DNA from 2 places in the Neobacillus sp. SRL179 genome. Region 1 is predicted to be linked to the other one. Evidence: a T-box and tRNA genes for the amino acid it is inferred to sense, from the RefSeq annotation. Region 1 holds a T-box; the other holds one or more tRNA genes.
The links. A T-box is a leader RNA that pairs with one kind of tRNA and senses whether it is charged. The one in region 1 lies ahead of AC4E8C_RS16955 (glycine--tRNA ligase), so its partner is inferred to be a tRNA-Gly.

Region 1 (7,768 bases):
AGCTACAAAGGCTTTGGTAATATTGGTTTTGGTTACTCGGCCAATTACTTCGTACCCATTTTCTGACTTTTTAACAATCGGTAAGGCATCGATTTGTTTTTCAATTAGCTTTTTGGCAACATCAATTAATAAATCTTCCCGTTCACACATTGCTATGTTGGGCATCCTAGTCATAATGATATTGACAGGAATACTTATAAGCTCTTGTTTTCCAATGCTTGCACGAAGTAAATCCTTTCTTGATAAAACACCAACAAGGCTGGAGTTTTGATCAACTACAAATAATGTTCCCACATCCTCAAGAAACATGGTGCAAATCGCATCGTAAACAGATACATTCTCACTTACTACTACAGGAATAGACTGATAATCTTTCACATAAATTTTTTGCAAATTTTCTGTTAATAGTTGAGTACCAGACTTACCCGTATAGAAATAACCAACTCGCGGCCTTGCATCCAAAAATCCAGCCATCGTTAAAATAGCAAGATCCGGCCTTAAGGTCGCCCTAGTTAAACTCAATTGTTCAGCAATTTGCTCCCCTGTAATCGGACCGTTATCTTTAACTATTTGCAATATATGTTCTTGGCGTTTAGTCAGTTCGATTGTCCTCACCACCTTAAAATACCTTTTAACAAAATAAATATATAATTGTCTATAGGGTAATTATATACTACTAACTATTTGAAATCTATTTCCTGTTCACTATAAACAAAAGGCGCGGTTACCCGCGCCTCTTCTTAGAAAGCCATCTTCTCTTGAAGGAAGTTTACAAGCTCTGAAATGGCAACCCGTTTTTGTTCCATCGTGTCCCGATCACGTATCGTAACCATATGGTCTTCTTTTGAATCAAAGTCATACGTAATACAATATGGTGTGCCAATTTCATCATGGCGGCGGTACCGTTTACCAATTGAACCCGCTTCATCATAATCCACAGTGAAATACTTAGATAAAGTGGCAAATACCTCTTTTGCCTCCTCAGACAATTTTTTTGATAAAGGAAGAATGGCTGCTTTAAACGGCGCCAAGGCTGGGTGGAAATGCATAACAGTTCTTGATGTACCATCCTCTAATTGCTCCTCATCGTAGGCATCTATTAAAAATGCAAGTGTGACGCGATCTGCACCAAGTGATGGTTCAATACAGAATGGGACATACTTTTCGTTTGTTTCTGGGTCAAGGTAATGGAAATCTTCACCTGAAAACTCCATATGTTGTTTTAAATCATAATCAGTCCTTGATGCCACACCCCATAATTCTCCCCAGCCGAATGGGAATTTAAATTCAAAGTCCGTCGTTGCGTTACTATAATGGGAAAGTTCATCTTCGGAATGATCGCGAAGTCTTAAATTCTCTTTTGTCAGTCCTAATGACAGTAACCATTGTTCTGCATATTGCTTCCAGTAATCGAACCATTTTAGCTCATCACCTGGTTTACAGAAAAATTCAAGTTCCATTTGTTCAAACTCTCTAGTACGGAAGGTAAAATTACCTGGAGTTATTTCATTACGGAAACTTTTTCCTATTTGTGCAATCCCAAATGGTAATTTCTTTCTCATTGTCCGTTGTACATTTTTAAAATTAACAAAAATACCTTGTGCCGTTTCTGGGCGAAGGAAGATTTCGTTTGTACTAGTTTCTGTTACGCCTTGGAAAGTTTTAAACATTAAATTGAATTGACGAATCCCTGTAAAATCATGGCTGCCACAATCAGGGCAGGCAATCTGATGTTCTTTAATGAGTTCTTCCATTTTTTCAAATGGTAATCCATCAACAACCATTTCGATTCCTTTTGCTTCAAGTGCATTTTCAATTAATTTATCTGCACGGTGACGAGCTTTACAATTTTTACAATCAATCATCGGATCATTAAAGTTACCAATATGGCCAGATGCTTCCCAAGTTCTTGGGTTCATTAGGATACTTGCATCTAAGCCCACATTGTAAGGGGACTCTTGAACAAATTTTTTCCACCAAGCTTGCTTTATATTATTTTTAAATTCGACGCCTAAAGGGCCGTAATCCCAAGTGTTTGCAAGACCTCCATATATCTCTGAACCTGGAAAGATAAATCCTCTGTGCTTGGCGTGCGAAACAATTTGATCCATTGTTACATTCATTTTTTTTGCTCCTTTTCATTAAAAATAAAAAACTCTCGCCTCTATGCTTAAATTTAAGCATAGGGACGAGAGTTACCCGCGGTTCCACCCTATTTGCTGCTAAAAAAGCAGCCTCCTTGAATGTGTTGTGTCAAAACAACAACTTATCGCTCAGGAACGCCTTCATTGGGACTCTATACCCTAGCTCACACCATCCTAGGTTCGCTTCTATAGAGAGGACCAATTACTACTTTCCGTCACAGCAACTATTTTATTAATTAAAGAAATAGTAACGAAAACTCCAAACATTGTCAACAAGTTGGTTATAAGAGATTTCGAAATTGATCCATTGAATCTAAAAACTTCTTTGTTTTGAGATGAAGACCTGAGTATTCTTCATAATAGGCTGTTATAACTTTTTTTAATTCAGCCTTTGTTTCTTCTTTAACAGAAATATTTCCTAACCTTGAAAGATCAATATGATAAAAGAGCCGTAATAATTTTACTGCAGCTGGTGATAATTTAAAATGATAAGGATCCTTACCTAGACAACGATGGCAAATTAATCCACCTTCACGAATCGAAAAAGAAAAATGTCCGTCTGTACTCCCACAAACGGAACACTGATTTAAAATAGGGTGCATACCCATTACATTTAACATTTTCATCTCATATATATTCATGAGAATATCCGGGTCGTAGCCTTCATTCATGTAATGTAATGTTTGAAAAAGCAATTCAAAATGGTAGGGATTGGGCTTATGATCTTCTGTACATTTATCGGTTAATTCAACAATATAACTTGCATACGCCGTTAAAAAGATATCTTCCCCTATTGAACGCATAGAAGTATTAATTTCCCCTTGCTGTAAACTCCCTAGGCCAGACCCTCTTTGCAATAGAAAATATCCATGTGTAAAAAGCTGGGTAATGGCGGAAAGACGGCTATTAGGCTTTTTGGCTCCACGAGCCATTACACCAATCTTTCCCCATTCCCTTGTATATAGGGTCACTATTTTATTATTTTCACCATAATCTGTCGTTCTAATCACGATGCCTTCACATTTCTGAAGCATCATTGTCACCTTCTTAAATTACGCAAAAACAAACTTATGAAACGGGAAAATCTATTTGTGCTAGCTCTTCACTCTGATTTCCGGGTATTTCTTGGTTTTCCTTCTCAAGTTCTTTGAAGAGAAGATATGTGTCAATATTACCTGTCTGAAGGAATACTTTCCACGTAAAATCCATCATCGAAAACCCCACCTTTCATTATTTAGACTAGCCTAAAGTTACTCCCAAACCTTATTAATATCATAGCCTGCCTTAGCTAAAATCATAAGACGAAATAATTGTTAATGTTGTCCATGCATAATCTTATCTGTCAGATAATATTGTAATTAGGGTTGATTTTTAATATTCATCTTCATTAAAGCCATAATCACGGAGTTGGGACATCTTATTACGCCAATCCTTTTGAACTTTAACCCATAGTTCTAAAAACACTTTTGACCCTAGTAGATTTTCAATATCGGTCCGGGCCCGCTTACCGATTTCTTTCAGCATGCTGCCTTGCTTTCCAATTATGATACCCTTTTGTGAATCTCTCTCCACAATAATTGTTGCCATAACATTAATAATATCTTTATCTTCTCGCCGCTCCATTTTATCAAGAACAACCGCTAATGAATGGGGGATTTCTTCCCTAGTTAAGTGCAGCGCTTTCTCCCTTATTAATTCTGTAATAATGAATCGCTCTGGATGATCGGTTACCTGGTCAGCGGGATAATATTGCGGTCCCTCTGGTAGAAAGCCTTTTATTTGCTCCAAAAGACGATCCACATTATTTCCTTCAAGGGCTGATATAGGAACGATTTCTTTAAAATCATATTTTTCTTTATACGATTCTATAATAGGCAACAAATTATCTGGATGAATTTGATCAATTTTATTAATTACAAGAAAGATTGGTGTGTTTACTGTTTTAAATTTTTCTAAGATAAATTCTTCACCACGGCCAAATCCTTCTTCCGCATTTACCATAAATAAAATTAAATCAACTTCTTTTAGTGTATTTTGTGCAACCTTCATCATAAAATCGCCCAGTTTATGTTTTGGTTTATGGATACCAGGTGTATCAATGAAAATCATTTGAGCGTCTGTTTGTGATAATACACCTTGAATTTTATTGCGTGTGGTCTGCGGTTTATCACTCATAATGGCTATTTTTTGACCAATTACTCGATTTAAAAAGGTGGATTTCCCCACATTTGGCCGTCCGATGATCGAAATAAATCCTGACTTGTATGCGTTTCCATTCCCATTATTCACCATGTAAATCCTCCGGTGCAAAGGCACCTGGCAATAACTCTGCTACTGTCAGTTCTTTCGTATCACCTTTAAGGTTTGTTAGGACGACCTTCATGTCACTTGGGCATAATTCTGAAATTACTTGTCTGCACGCACCACAAGGGGAACAAGGGCGATCAGTATCGGCAATAACTGCTAGCATCTGAAAATCGCGATCACCTTCTGAGTATGCCTTAAAAAGGGCGGTTCGCTCAGCGCAGTTGCACATACTATATGCGGCATTTTCAATATTACAGCCGTGATATACTTTTCCATCTGTTGTTAAAAGGGCTGCTCCAACACCAAACCTTGAATATGGAACATATGCTCTTTCTCTTGCTTTTTTTGCTTCTTCAATTAATCTTTCGATATTCACAAAAACTCTTCCCTTCCAGCAAGGTTCTGCTGTTTCTTTATTTTACAGCATAATTAAGAGAAAATCATTAGTTGTAGCAAAAAAGTAATATAAAAATTTTTAAAAATTAGAATTTTCTCATAATTACCATCTTTAACTAAAAGTTAATTATGTCATTTTATCTAATTTGATTTCCTTTTTCAAATTAGACCTAGGATTTCCTTTAAAACAAGTGGTGAAGATATGGTAAAAAGATGATAATTCCAATTACCACTGAGATAACAGCATAAACCAATACAGCTCCTGCTGCAATATCCTTAGCCTGTTTGGCAAGTGGATGATATTCGCTTGTAACGAGATCCACCACTCGTTCAATAGCGGTATTGATTAATTCCAGAACAAACATCCCTCCAATGGCGAAAAGGATGAGGACCCACTCTATTTTTGTAATAGATAAATAAAAGGAAATCATCAGCACAAGCATTGAACATACTAGGTGGAACCGCATGTTTCGTTCCTTTTTAAGTGCCGTTAAGATGCCCATTAAAGCAAACTTAAATGAATGAATAAACGAAAATATTGGACGTTTATCTTGTGAGTCCATAATCATTTAAAATTTCCTTTTGCAATGTGAACATTTCCTTCTCATCTTCAGGAGTCATATGGTCATAACCTAAAAGGTGGAGAAAACCATGAACCGCTAAAAAACCCAATTCTCGCTCAAAAGAATGACCATATTCCTCTGCCTGTTCCTTTGTTCTGGGGATAGAAATAATAATATCCCCCAAAACACGGGGCATTTCAACCCCAGTTAAGGCCACTTCGCCTTCACCAAGCTCTTCCATAGCAAATGAAATGACATCTGTTGGCGCATCTTTATCCCGATATTCTCGGTTAATTTCCTGAATTCTTTCATTGGAAACAAAGGTGACAGATACTTCACTTTGTTCCTCAATGTTTAATTTCTTTGCCGCAAAATTTATTAACCTTTCAATTTCAAGCATTTGTTGTTCAGATACTTCATTTGTTTCATCGATACAATCTATTAGTAATGTCATGCTTGCTTCACCTTCTTTGTTTTTGTCAATTCTGGGTATTCAATTCTTGAATGAAATATTCCCTTTAATGTCTCACATAATGTGTGAGACACTGTTTCAATCTCTTTAATGGTAATATCACATTCATTTAATTGATCATCTTGAAGTCGGTCGGCCACAATTTTCTTCACTAGCGATTCAATTAATTCAGGGGTAGGCTGTGATAAGGAACGTACTGCTGCTTCCACACTATCTGCAATTCCAACGACTGCCGACTCCTTCGTTTGCGCCTTTGGTCCTGGATAACGAAAATCTTCGTCCTTTGTTTCAGGATTATTTTGCAGTGCTTTGTGATAAAAGAATTTTAACAATGTTGTCCCATGATGCTGCTCCGCAATATCAATAATTTCTTTTGGCATATGATATTTCTTTAATATAGCCGATCCATCTGTGACATGAGCAATAATGATATGAGCACTTTTATCCGGCGGCAAGCGGTCATGGGGATTATCATGGTGCATTTGGTTTTCAATAAAGAAGTTTGGTCTTTTCGTTTTTCCAATATCATGATAATAACTGCCAACTCTTGCTAATAGACCATTTGCCCCTATCGCTTCACAGGCAGATTCAGCTAAATTTGCCACCATAACACTATGATGATACGTACCTGGAGACTCCATTAAAATTTTTCTCAGTAGTGGATGGTTAGGATTTGATAGCTCTATTAACCTCATAGTTGATAGAATTCCGAAACTAGCCTCAAAAAATGGCAGTAGTCCAATCGTTAAAACAGCAGACCCGATACCCGATACAAGCGCAGTAATAACATAGTAACCGTACTCAATCCCTGTAAACTGTCCATTTGGCAACAAAATCAAGGCACCAATTGACAACACATTTACAATTGCCGCGAATGTACCAGCCTGTAAAATTTTCGAACGTTGATTATGTTTATTCAAAAACAAGATCGCTGCTAGGGCGCTGAAGATAATGTATATGCCGATTGAAAAGTTGAAAGTACCGGTTATCCCCTCATTGAATAGGATGCTCCCACAAACCGCCATGACGATTGACATAAGGATAGCAAGTTTTTCATCAATCAAAATCTTAATCAGCATTCCTCCCATTGCCGCGGGAAATATGTATCCAATACCAGCAAAATTAAAAATTTGTAACATGCTAATGATTTTCATTATGAAGATTGAAAGAATGAAAATCAGCCCAAATAGCAGCAAGGAAGTTTGCCTTTGCTCTGGAAGAGATTTCATTTGGTAAAAGTAATAATAGATCCCTGCAAGTAAGATGGTAATCATGGCGATTAAACCGATAAATGGCTTATAAGATTTATTATTATTTAACAGACCGACCAATTTTAATTGTCGATAAATGTCCTGATTAATTAATTCTCCTTCTTCAACAATAATTTGACCTTGGAGAATTTTTACCGGCTCGACACTTTCTGAGGCCTGCTGCCTAAGCTCTTCTGTTGCATTAGGATCATAAAACTCATTTTGAATAACTGCATACCTGCCTAAATCAATGGCAGCCAATCTTAAATTATCATTTAAGCTGTTAAATTTTAATTCTTCTTCGACCTTTTTTTTGGCATTTTCAACATCATCAGCAGAAATCCTTGACGACATTACATTATTAATGGCTGTAACCGTCAAATCCTTTGCAATCGACAATTCATCATTACTGGATTGGACCAAAGCTGAAAACACCTGATCAGATACGTCTTTCGAAACACTTGAAGTCAATTTTGCTTTTAACCTTGTTACTTTTTCTGTTGCGCTCGGTTCCGATTTAACATGGGTTTCTTCAGCAGCCAGCTCTTCCTGTTTCTTTAATTCTTCTTTAATCTCATCATTTACCTCTATCGCTGATTGAAATATAGAAGTGATTAAATCAACTCTGTTTTGTGT
Region 2 (7,768 bases), 2.2 Mb from region 1:
TGTCCAGGGTGAAGTCCAGGTAACACTGGATGGAGGCCCGAACCCACGCACGTTGAAAAGTGCGGGGATGAGGTGTGGGTAGCGGAGAAATTCCAATCGAACTTGGAGATAGCTGGTTCTCTCCGAAATAGCTTTAGGGCTAGCCTCACGTAGTAAGAGTCTTGGAGGTAGAGCACTGTTTGGACTAGGGGCCCTCATCGGGTTACCGAATTCAGACAAACTCCGAATGCCAAAGACTTATCCGTGGGAGTCAGACTGCGAGTGATAAGATCCGTAGTCAAAAGGGAAACAGCCCAGACCACCAGCTAAGGTCCCAAAGTATACGTTAAGTGGAAAAGGATGTGGAGTTGCTTAGACAACCAGGATGTTGGCTTAGAAGCAGCCACCATTTAAAGAGTGCGTAATAGCTCACTGGTCGAGTGACTCTGCGCCGAAAATGTACCGGGGCTAAACGTATCACCGAAGCTGTGGATTGACACCATCAGGTGTCAGTGGTAGGAGAGCGTTCTAAGGGCGTTGAAGCTAGACCGTAAGGACTGGTGGAGCGCTTAGAAGTGAGAATGCCGGTATGAGTAGCGAAAGATGAGTGAGAATCTCATCCACCGAATGCCTAAGGTTTCCTGAGGAAGGCTCGTCCGCTCAGGGTTAGTCGGGACCTAAGCCGAGGCCGAAAGGCGTAGGCGATGGACAACAGGTTGATATTCCTGTACCACCTCTTTATCGTTTGAGTGATGGGGGGACGCAGGAGGATAGGGTAAGCGCGCTGTTGGATATGCGCGTCTAAGCAGTTAGGCTGGTGAATAGGAAAATCCGTTCACCGTGAAGGCTGAGCTGTGACAGCGAGGGAAATTTAGTACCGAAGTTCCTGATTCCACACTGCCAAGAAAAGCCTCTAGCGAGATAAAAGGTGCCCGTACCGCAAACCGACACAGGTAGGCGAGGAGAGAATCCTAAGGTGAGCGAGAGAACTCTCGTTAAGGAACTCGGCAAAATGACCCCGTAACTTCGGGAGAAGGGGTGCTCTTTGAGGTTCATAGCCTCGAAGAGCCGCAGTGAATAGGCCCAGGCGACTGTTTAGCAAAAACACAGGTCTCTGCGAAGCCGCAAGGCGAAGTATAGGGGCTGACGCCTGCCCGGTGCTGGAAGGTTAAGAGGAGGGGTTAGCGCAAGCGAAGCTCTGAATCGAAGCCCCAGTAAACGGCGGCCGTAACTATAACGGTCCTAAGGTAGCGAAATTCCTTGTCGGGTAAGTTCCGACCCGCACGAAAGGCGTAACGATCTGGGCACTGTCTCAACGAGAGACTCGGTGAAATTATAGTACCTGTGAAGATGCAGGTTACCCGCGACAGGACGGAAAGACCCCGTGGAGCTTTACTGTAGCCTGATATTGAATTTTGGTACAGCTTGTACAGGATAGGTAGGAGCCTGAGAAGCCGGAGCGCTAGCTTCGGTGGAGGCGTCGGTGGGATACTACCCTGGCTGTATTGAAATTCTAACCCGCACCCCTTATCGGGGTGGGAGACAGTGTCAGGTGGGCAGTTTGACTGGGGCGGTCGCCTCCTAAAGAGTAACGGAGGCGCCCAAAGGTTCCCTCAGAATGGTTGGAAATCATTCGTAGAGTGTAAAGGCACAAGGGAGCTTGACTGCGAGACCTACAAGTCGAGCAGGGACGAAAGTCGGGCTTAGTGATCCGGTGGTTCCGCATGGAAGGGCCATCGCTCAACGGATAAAAGCTACCCCGGGGATAACAGGCTTATCTCCCCCAAGAGTCCACATCGACGGGGAGGTTTGGCACCTCGATGTCGGCTCATCGCATCCTGGGGCTGTAGTCGGTCCCAAGGGTTGGGCTGTTCGCCCATTAAAGCGGTACGCGAGCTGGGTTCAGAACGTCGTGAGACAGTTCGGTCCCTATCCGTCGTGGGCGCAGGAAATTTGAGAGGAGCTGTCCTTAGTACGAGAGGACCGGGATGGACGCACCGCTGGTGTACCAGTTGTCTTGCCAAAGGCATCGCTGGGTAGCTATGTGCGGACGGGATAAGTGCTGAAAGCATCTAAGCATGAAGCCCCCCTCAAGATGAGATTTCCCATAGCGTCAAGCTAGTAAGAACCCTGAAAGATGATCAGGTTGATAGGTCAGAGGTGGAAGCATGGCGACATGTGGAGCTGACTGATACTAATCGTTCGAGGACTTAACCATTTATATTAGGTGAATTCGATTTTACAAACTTCTTCTGCATTATCTAGTTTTGAGGGAATGAAAAAATTTCAATTTTCTCTTGAAAAATATGAAAAAGACATTATAATAAAATAGTGTCGAATAAATAGTCTGGTAATTAAGGCGAGAAGGTCACACCCGTTCCCATACCGAACACGGAAGTTAAGCTTCTCAGCGCCGATGGTAGTTGGGACACGCGTCCCTGTGAGAGTAGGACGTTGCCAGGCTGTAATCTTATTATTCCGCAGTAGCTCAGTGGTAGAGCTATCGGCTGTTAACCGATCGGTCGTAGGTTCGAGTCCTACCTGCGGAGCCATTTTTATGGAGAGCTGTCCGAGTGGCCGAAGGAGCACGATTGGAAATCGTGTAGGCGGGTAACCCTGTCTCAAGGGTTCAAATCCCTTGCTCTCCGCCATAAAATAATTATTATCTGGCCCCTTGGTCAAGCGGTTAAGACACCTCCCTTTCACGGAGGTAACACGGGTTCGAGTCCCGTAGGGGTCACCATTTGGAGGATTAGCTCAGCTGGGAGAGCATCTGCCTTACAAGCAGAGGGTCGGCGGTTCGATCCCGTCATCCTCCACCATAATTTTAAATAGCAATATTATTATTGTCGCGGGGTGGAGCAGTCCGGTAGCTCGTCGGGCTCATAACCCGAAGGTCACAGGTTCAAATCCTGTCCCCGCAATATGGTCTGGTAGTTCAGTTGGTTAGAATGCCTGCCTGTCACGCAGGAGGTCGCGGGTTCGAGTCCCGTCCAGACCGCCATATGTTGGCTCAGTAGCTCAGTCGGTAGAGCAAAGGACTGAAAATCCTTGTGTCGGCGGTTCGATTCCGTCCTGAGCCACCATTTATTTTAGCTTTTGCCGATGTAGCTCAATTGGTAGAGCAACTGAATCGTAATCAGTAGGTTGGGGGTTCGATTCCTCTCGTCGGCACTTGTTGCTGGCAAAATGAATATTATATGTGGAGGGGTAGCGAAGTGGCTAAACGCGGCGGACTGTAAATCCGCTCCCTCCGGGTTCGGCGGTTCGAATCCGTCCCCCTCCACCATTTATAGGGGTATAGTTTAAAGGTAGAACGAAGGTCTCCAAAACCTTTGGTGTGGGTTCAATTCCTACTACCCCTGCCAAACAATTTTATTATGGCGGCTGTGGCGAAGTGGTTAACGCACCTGATTGTGGTTCAGGCATTCGTGGGTTCGATTCCCATCAGCCGCCCCATAAAATTTATCTTGAATATAGAACTAATATATATTAACATTGGGCTATAGCCAAGCGGTAAGGCATCGCACTTTGACTGCGACATGCGTTGGTTCGAATCCAGCTAGCCCAGCCAATTTGCGGAAGTAGTTCAGTGGTAGAACATCACCTTGCCAAGGTGGGGGTCGCGGGTTCGAATCCCGTCTTCCGCTCCAATATATCTTATATGGCGGCATAGCCAAGTGGTAAGGCAGAGGTCTGCAAAACCTTTACCACCGGTTCGAATCCGGTTGCCGCCTCCATATTGATTTAATAAGTCCAGTTTTTTTAATACGCCGGGGTGGCGGAACTGGCAGACGCACAGGACTTAAAATCCTGCGGTAGGTGACTACCGTACCGGTTCGATTCCGGTCCTCGGCATTGCTTTACAAAAAATTAATTACGCCGGTGTGGCGGAATTGGCAGACGCGCACGACTCAAAATCGTGTTCCGTGAGGAGTGTCGGTTCGACCCCGACCACCGGTATAATGAGACTGCTTGCCAAGCAGTGGGAAAAGCGTCCCTTACATTTTGTAAGGGACGTTTTTTATTTCTTTATTTTAACTTATATTAATAACAATTTTCCCCTTGGCATGGTGGCTTTCACTAAGGGCGTGAGCCTCTTTAATTCCCTCCTCACTTAAGGGGAATCTGTGTCCGATAATGACTTTAACTTTCTTTTGCTCTAACAGGTCAGCGATTATTCCTAGCTGTTCTCCGTTTGGAATAAGCCAAACCAATCTGGATTCTATTTTTTTCATTCCAGCTTTTTCTTTGTCTGGTTCAGAAACAATAGATGCTAGTTTTCCGCCTTCCTTTAGAATGCTAAAGCTCTTTTCCTGATTCTCTCCTCCTAAGGAATCAAGTACAAAATCAAAATCGTGAAGAACTGTTTCAAAATCCTCTTTTTTATAATCAATAACCACATCTGCACCAAGTGATTTTAAAAATTCGATATTATGGGTTCCTGCTGTTGTGGCAACATAGGCACCGGCATTTTTAGCAAATTGAATGGCAAATGTTCCAACGCCGCCGGCTCCTGCATGAATCAGCACCTTATCACCTCGTTTGACTTGTCCAAAATCAAAAAGGCATTGCCATGCCGTTAATCCAGCGAGTGGAACACAAGCTGCTTCTTCAAAACTTATTGAATCGGGAATTTTTGCGAGCAGATGAGCGTCAACGGCGGTATATTCTGCATAGGTTCCTCTATTAGTTGTTTCTGGTCTGGCAAATACCCGATCACCTTTTTTAAAATTAAGGACATTTTCACCAAGCATATCGACTGTCCCAGCTGCATCCCAGCCTAATATAATTGGAAATTCAAAAGGCAGCATTCCTCTTAAATATCCTTCACGCAGCTTCCAATCGATAGGGTTTATAGAGCTGGCATGGAGCTTAATAATTACTTGATCTTGTCCAGGTGAAGGTTTTTGAATCTCCCTTTCCTTTATCTGGTCTTTCCCGCCATATTCATCAATAATAATTGCTTTCATAGCAACCTCCTAAATAACTATAGATAACCCTCATAATATGTTCAAATTGGGTCTTTCAAATCCATTCAAAGGGAGCATTTTTATTCACTAGAATGAAAAATCGACAAATTTCGCAAAATCTACTTGACGATTAACGTAGTAATGTGTAATATTATTTAAGTCAGTTCATTCATCACTTTGACACATATTTCAACAAAAATGCGGGTGTAGTTTACTGGTAAAACCTCAGCCTTCCAAGCTGATGTAGTGGGTTCGATTCCCATCACCCGCTCCATACATATTAACTAACGCAGTGTATCGTTACATAAGAGAACGATGCATTGCGTTTTTTTATATTGGCTTTGTAAAAGAAGATGTTGATTTTGCATCCAGCCAATGAGGGACTAATCGCATCGGAAACTCGCCTGATTAGTCTTTCATCAAGTCTATGAAGGAATAATCCTAATAATCAACTATGTTACTTAACTTTATATAAAAAAAGATGCCCCTAACGGCATCCAATAATTTTGAAGGAACTATCTCCCCCATGGACCTGAGTAAACATGTTCATTAATGATTCAGTGAGCTTTTGAGCCTTTTCGTAATCAGTCGTGGGTCGCAGGTAAATGAGCTGCATGGCATTTTTAGTAGCAACTGTTACTTGGGTTCTTTCGGAGTCGACAAAAGGACTTCCAAACGGTCCGAGTTGATCAGAAGCTATAATAAGTTGGTCTAAGGAGTTCGTTCTTCCGTTAAGACCCAAGTACGACTCACCCGCTTCACCGATACGGGTTTCCACTGGTCCCTGCATTAAATCAAGATCGTAGATGCCAATTGGCACTTGATACTGCAAGGAGAAAAAATTATTAATATCAATCGCACTGTGAACAGAAGAAAGATAATTTTGTTTTTGAACTCTGCGAAATAATGCTTCAGAAGAAGGCCGATAGCGGTTGGGGTCTTTACCAATTGTTTTAAAAATGGCTCGCCATTCTTGTATGCCAGGCAGGTCTGTAACATGAGCATCTTCTAAATCAAAAAAGATTGATTCTTGAAAAAGCTGGAGCCTGCCTTTAATCATTTGAGGTGAAGATCCTACCGTTATATTATGGTATTCAATTACCCCAAGCTTAAAATGAGGAAAAAGCTCAGTAATCACTGATGAAAGTTGAATTTCCAACCATTCCACCTCCAAAATTTATTGAAAATAGTTTATCATAAATAGATGTGCTACTAATAACTTTAACAACTTAAATAGATGAACAATGGTAGAGAGGAGGGATTCAGGTGGATGTAAGTAAATTCAAAGCAGAACTTATCAGCTACAGTAAAGAAATTGGAATTGATAAAATTGGTTTTACAACGGCTGAGCCATTTATGGAATTGAAAAATAGATTAGTGAGACAGCAGGAACTCGGCTATCAATCGGGTTTTGAAGAACCGGATATTGATAAACGTGTCACACCTTCAATGCTGCTTGAAGAACCACGTTCGATCATTTCAATTGCCTTAGCCTACCCATCCAAAATGACAGAATCGGTGAAAGGCAAGAAGGGTGAGAGGAGGGGCATATTTAGCAGATCCTCCTGGGGACTTGATTATCATCATATCCTTAAGGACAGACTTAAAAAGCTGGAGGATTTTATTTTATTGAAGGTCCCTGAGGCACGCTTAAAATCAATGGTCGATACGGGAGAACTTTCCGATCGAGCTGTTGCAGAACGCGCGGGGATTGGCTGGAGCGGGAAGAACTGTGCGATTATTACTCCTGAATTTGGCTCATATGTTTATATTGGTGAAATGATTACAAGTATCCCTTTTGAGTCTGACACTCCAATCGAAGACCAATGTGGTTCTTGCACTAAATGTTTAGAGGCATGTCCAACAGGAGCTTTGGTCCAAGGCGGACAGATTAATGCTCAGCGTTGTATTTCCTTCTTAACACAAACAAAAGGATTTATCCCAGACGAATTTAGGGAGAAGATTGGTAACCGTGTCTATGGCTGTGATTCCTGTCAAACAGCGTGCCCGGCGAATAAGGGGAAAAACTTTCACTTTCATAGTGAAATGGAATCAGATCCGGAAGTAACAAAACCGTTATTAAAACCTATCCTAACTTTAAGCAATCGTGAATTTAAAAATAAGTTTGGCACTGTTTCAGGATCATGGAGAGGAAAAAAGCCAATCCAACGGAATGCAATCATTGCACTTGCCCATTTTAAAGATGAAACGGCCATACCTGACTTAATCAAAGTATTAGAAAATGAAGCAAGTCCAGTTTCAAGAGGAACCGCTGCCTGGGCATTAGGAAAGATTGGCGGAATGACCGCTCGTGCGGCATTATTAAAAGCAAAAGACAGTGAATCAGATAGTAATGTCCAAACAGAAATTGAAAAGGGATTAAGCCTCATTCAAGGATAAGGACCAAACCAATTTTGGTTTAGCCCTTTTTTTATGGTTAATTTCTTTCTCCCCTCATATGAATGAAAAGAGGGGAGGAGTATTAATGCAAGAACTACTTCAGGATTTATTTGAAAAGAGATTAGATCAATTTGTTTCCAATAAGCGAAACCTAAAAATATTTTTTCCTAAAGCTGAACAGAAACTAGCTTTACTAGCAAAAAGGTCTGCAGAAATTGTAAAAGTAAAGGCAGCAGGAAAAATAATGGAGGTATCCACTGAAGAGGAATTTCAAACGATACACTACCAAACCCATTATCAGTATTTAATAAAGCAAAAGGACAAAATATATATGGAAGAAGAATTGGAAGACAGAGTGGCTAAGTTTTATAAAGAAGCATTGGTGATGGATGAGGAAATCGTTCCGAACCTTGACC

Region 2: it has a tRNA-Gly gene. The T-box ahead of AC4E8C_RS16955 (glycine--tRNA ligase) is inferred to sense a tRNA for this amino acid. The anticodon was not compared.

Annotation. Positions count from the first base shown of each region.
Region 1 is NZ_OZ481792.1:3,419,817-3,427,584, forward strand. Features, by position in the region: gene ccpN (transcriptional regulator CcpN) at 1-618, opposite strand, end outside; gene AC4E8C_RS16955 (glycine--tRNA ligase) at 741-2,123, opposite strand; T-box leader at 2,182-2,372, opposite strand; gene recO (DNA repair protein RecO) at 2,426-3,178, opposite strand; gene AC4E8C_RS16965 (YqzL family protein) at 3,213-3,356, opposite strand; gene era (GTPase Era) at 3,516-4,436, opposite strand; gene AC4E8C_RS16975 (cytidine deaminase) at 4,426-4,827, opposite strand; gene AC4E8C_RS16980 (diacylglycerol kinase family protein) at 5,030-5,416, opposite strand; gene ybeY (rRNA maturation RNase YbeY) at 5,394-5,864, opposite strand; gene AC4E8C_RS16990 (HD family phosphohydrolase) at 5,861-7,768, opposite strand, start outside.
Region 2 is NZ_OZ481792.1:1,187,209-1,194,976, forward strand. Features, by position in the region: rRNA gene AC4E8C_RS05755 (23S ribosomal RNA) at 1-2,197, shown strand, start outside; rRNA gene rrf (5S ribosomal RNA) at 2,326-2,442, shown strand; tRNA gene AC4E8C_RS05765 (tRNA-Asn) at 2,457-2,531, shown strand; tRNA gene AC4E8C_RS05770 (tRNA-Ser) at 2,539-2,630, shown strand; tRNA gene AC4E8C_RS05775 (tRNA-Glu) at 2,648-2,722, shown strand; tRNA gene AC4E8C_RS05780 (tRNA-Val) at 2,726-2,801, shown strand; tRNA gene AC4E8C_RS05785 (tRNA-Met) at 2,830-2,903, shown strand; tRNA gene AC4E8C_RS05790 (tRNA-Asp) at 2,907-2,983, shown strand; tRNA gene AC4E8C_RS05795 (tRNA-Phe) at 2,990-3,065, shown strand; tRNA gene AC4E8C_RS05800 (tRNA-Thr) at 3,081-3,153, shown strand; tRNA gene AC4E8C_RS05805 (tRNA-Tyr) at 3,184-3,268, shown strand; tRNA gene AC4E8C_RS05810 (tRNA-Trp) at 3,274-3,347, shown strand; tRNA gene AC4E8C_RS05815 (tRNA-His) at 3,363-3,438, shown strand; tRNA gene AC4E8C_RS05820 (tRNA-Gln) at 3,479-3,553, shown strand; tRNA gene AC4E8C_RS05825 (tRNA-Gly) at 3,558-3,632, shown strand; tRNA gene AC4E8C_RS05830 (tRNA-Cys) at 3,646-3,719, shown strand; tRNA gene AC4E8C_RS05835 (tRNA-Leu) at 3,752-3,837, shown strand; tRNA gene AC4E8C_RS05840 (tRNA-Leu) at 3,861-3,942, shown strand; gene AC4E8C_RS05845 (NADP-dependent oxidoreductase) at 4,017-4,952, opposite strand; tRNA gene AC4E8C_RS05850 (tRNA-Gly) at 5,153-5,226, shown strand; gene AC4E8C_RS05855 (B3/B4 domain-containing protein) at 5,440-6,111, opposite strand; gene queG (tRNA epoxyqueuosine(34) reductase QueG) at 6,219-7,352, shown strand; gene AC4E8C_RS05865 (amidase domain-containing protein) at 7,438-7,768, shown strand, end outside.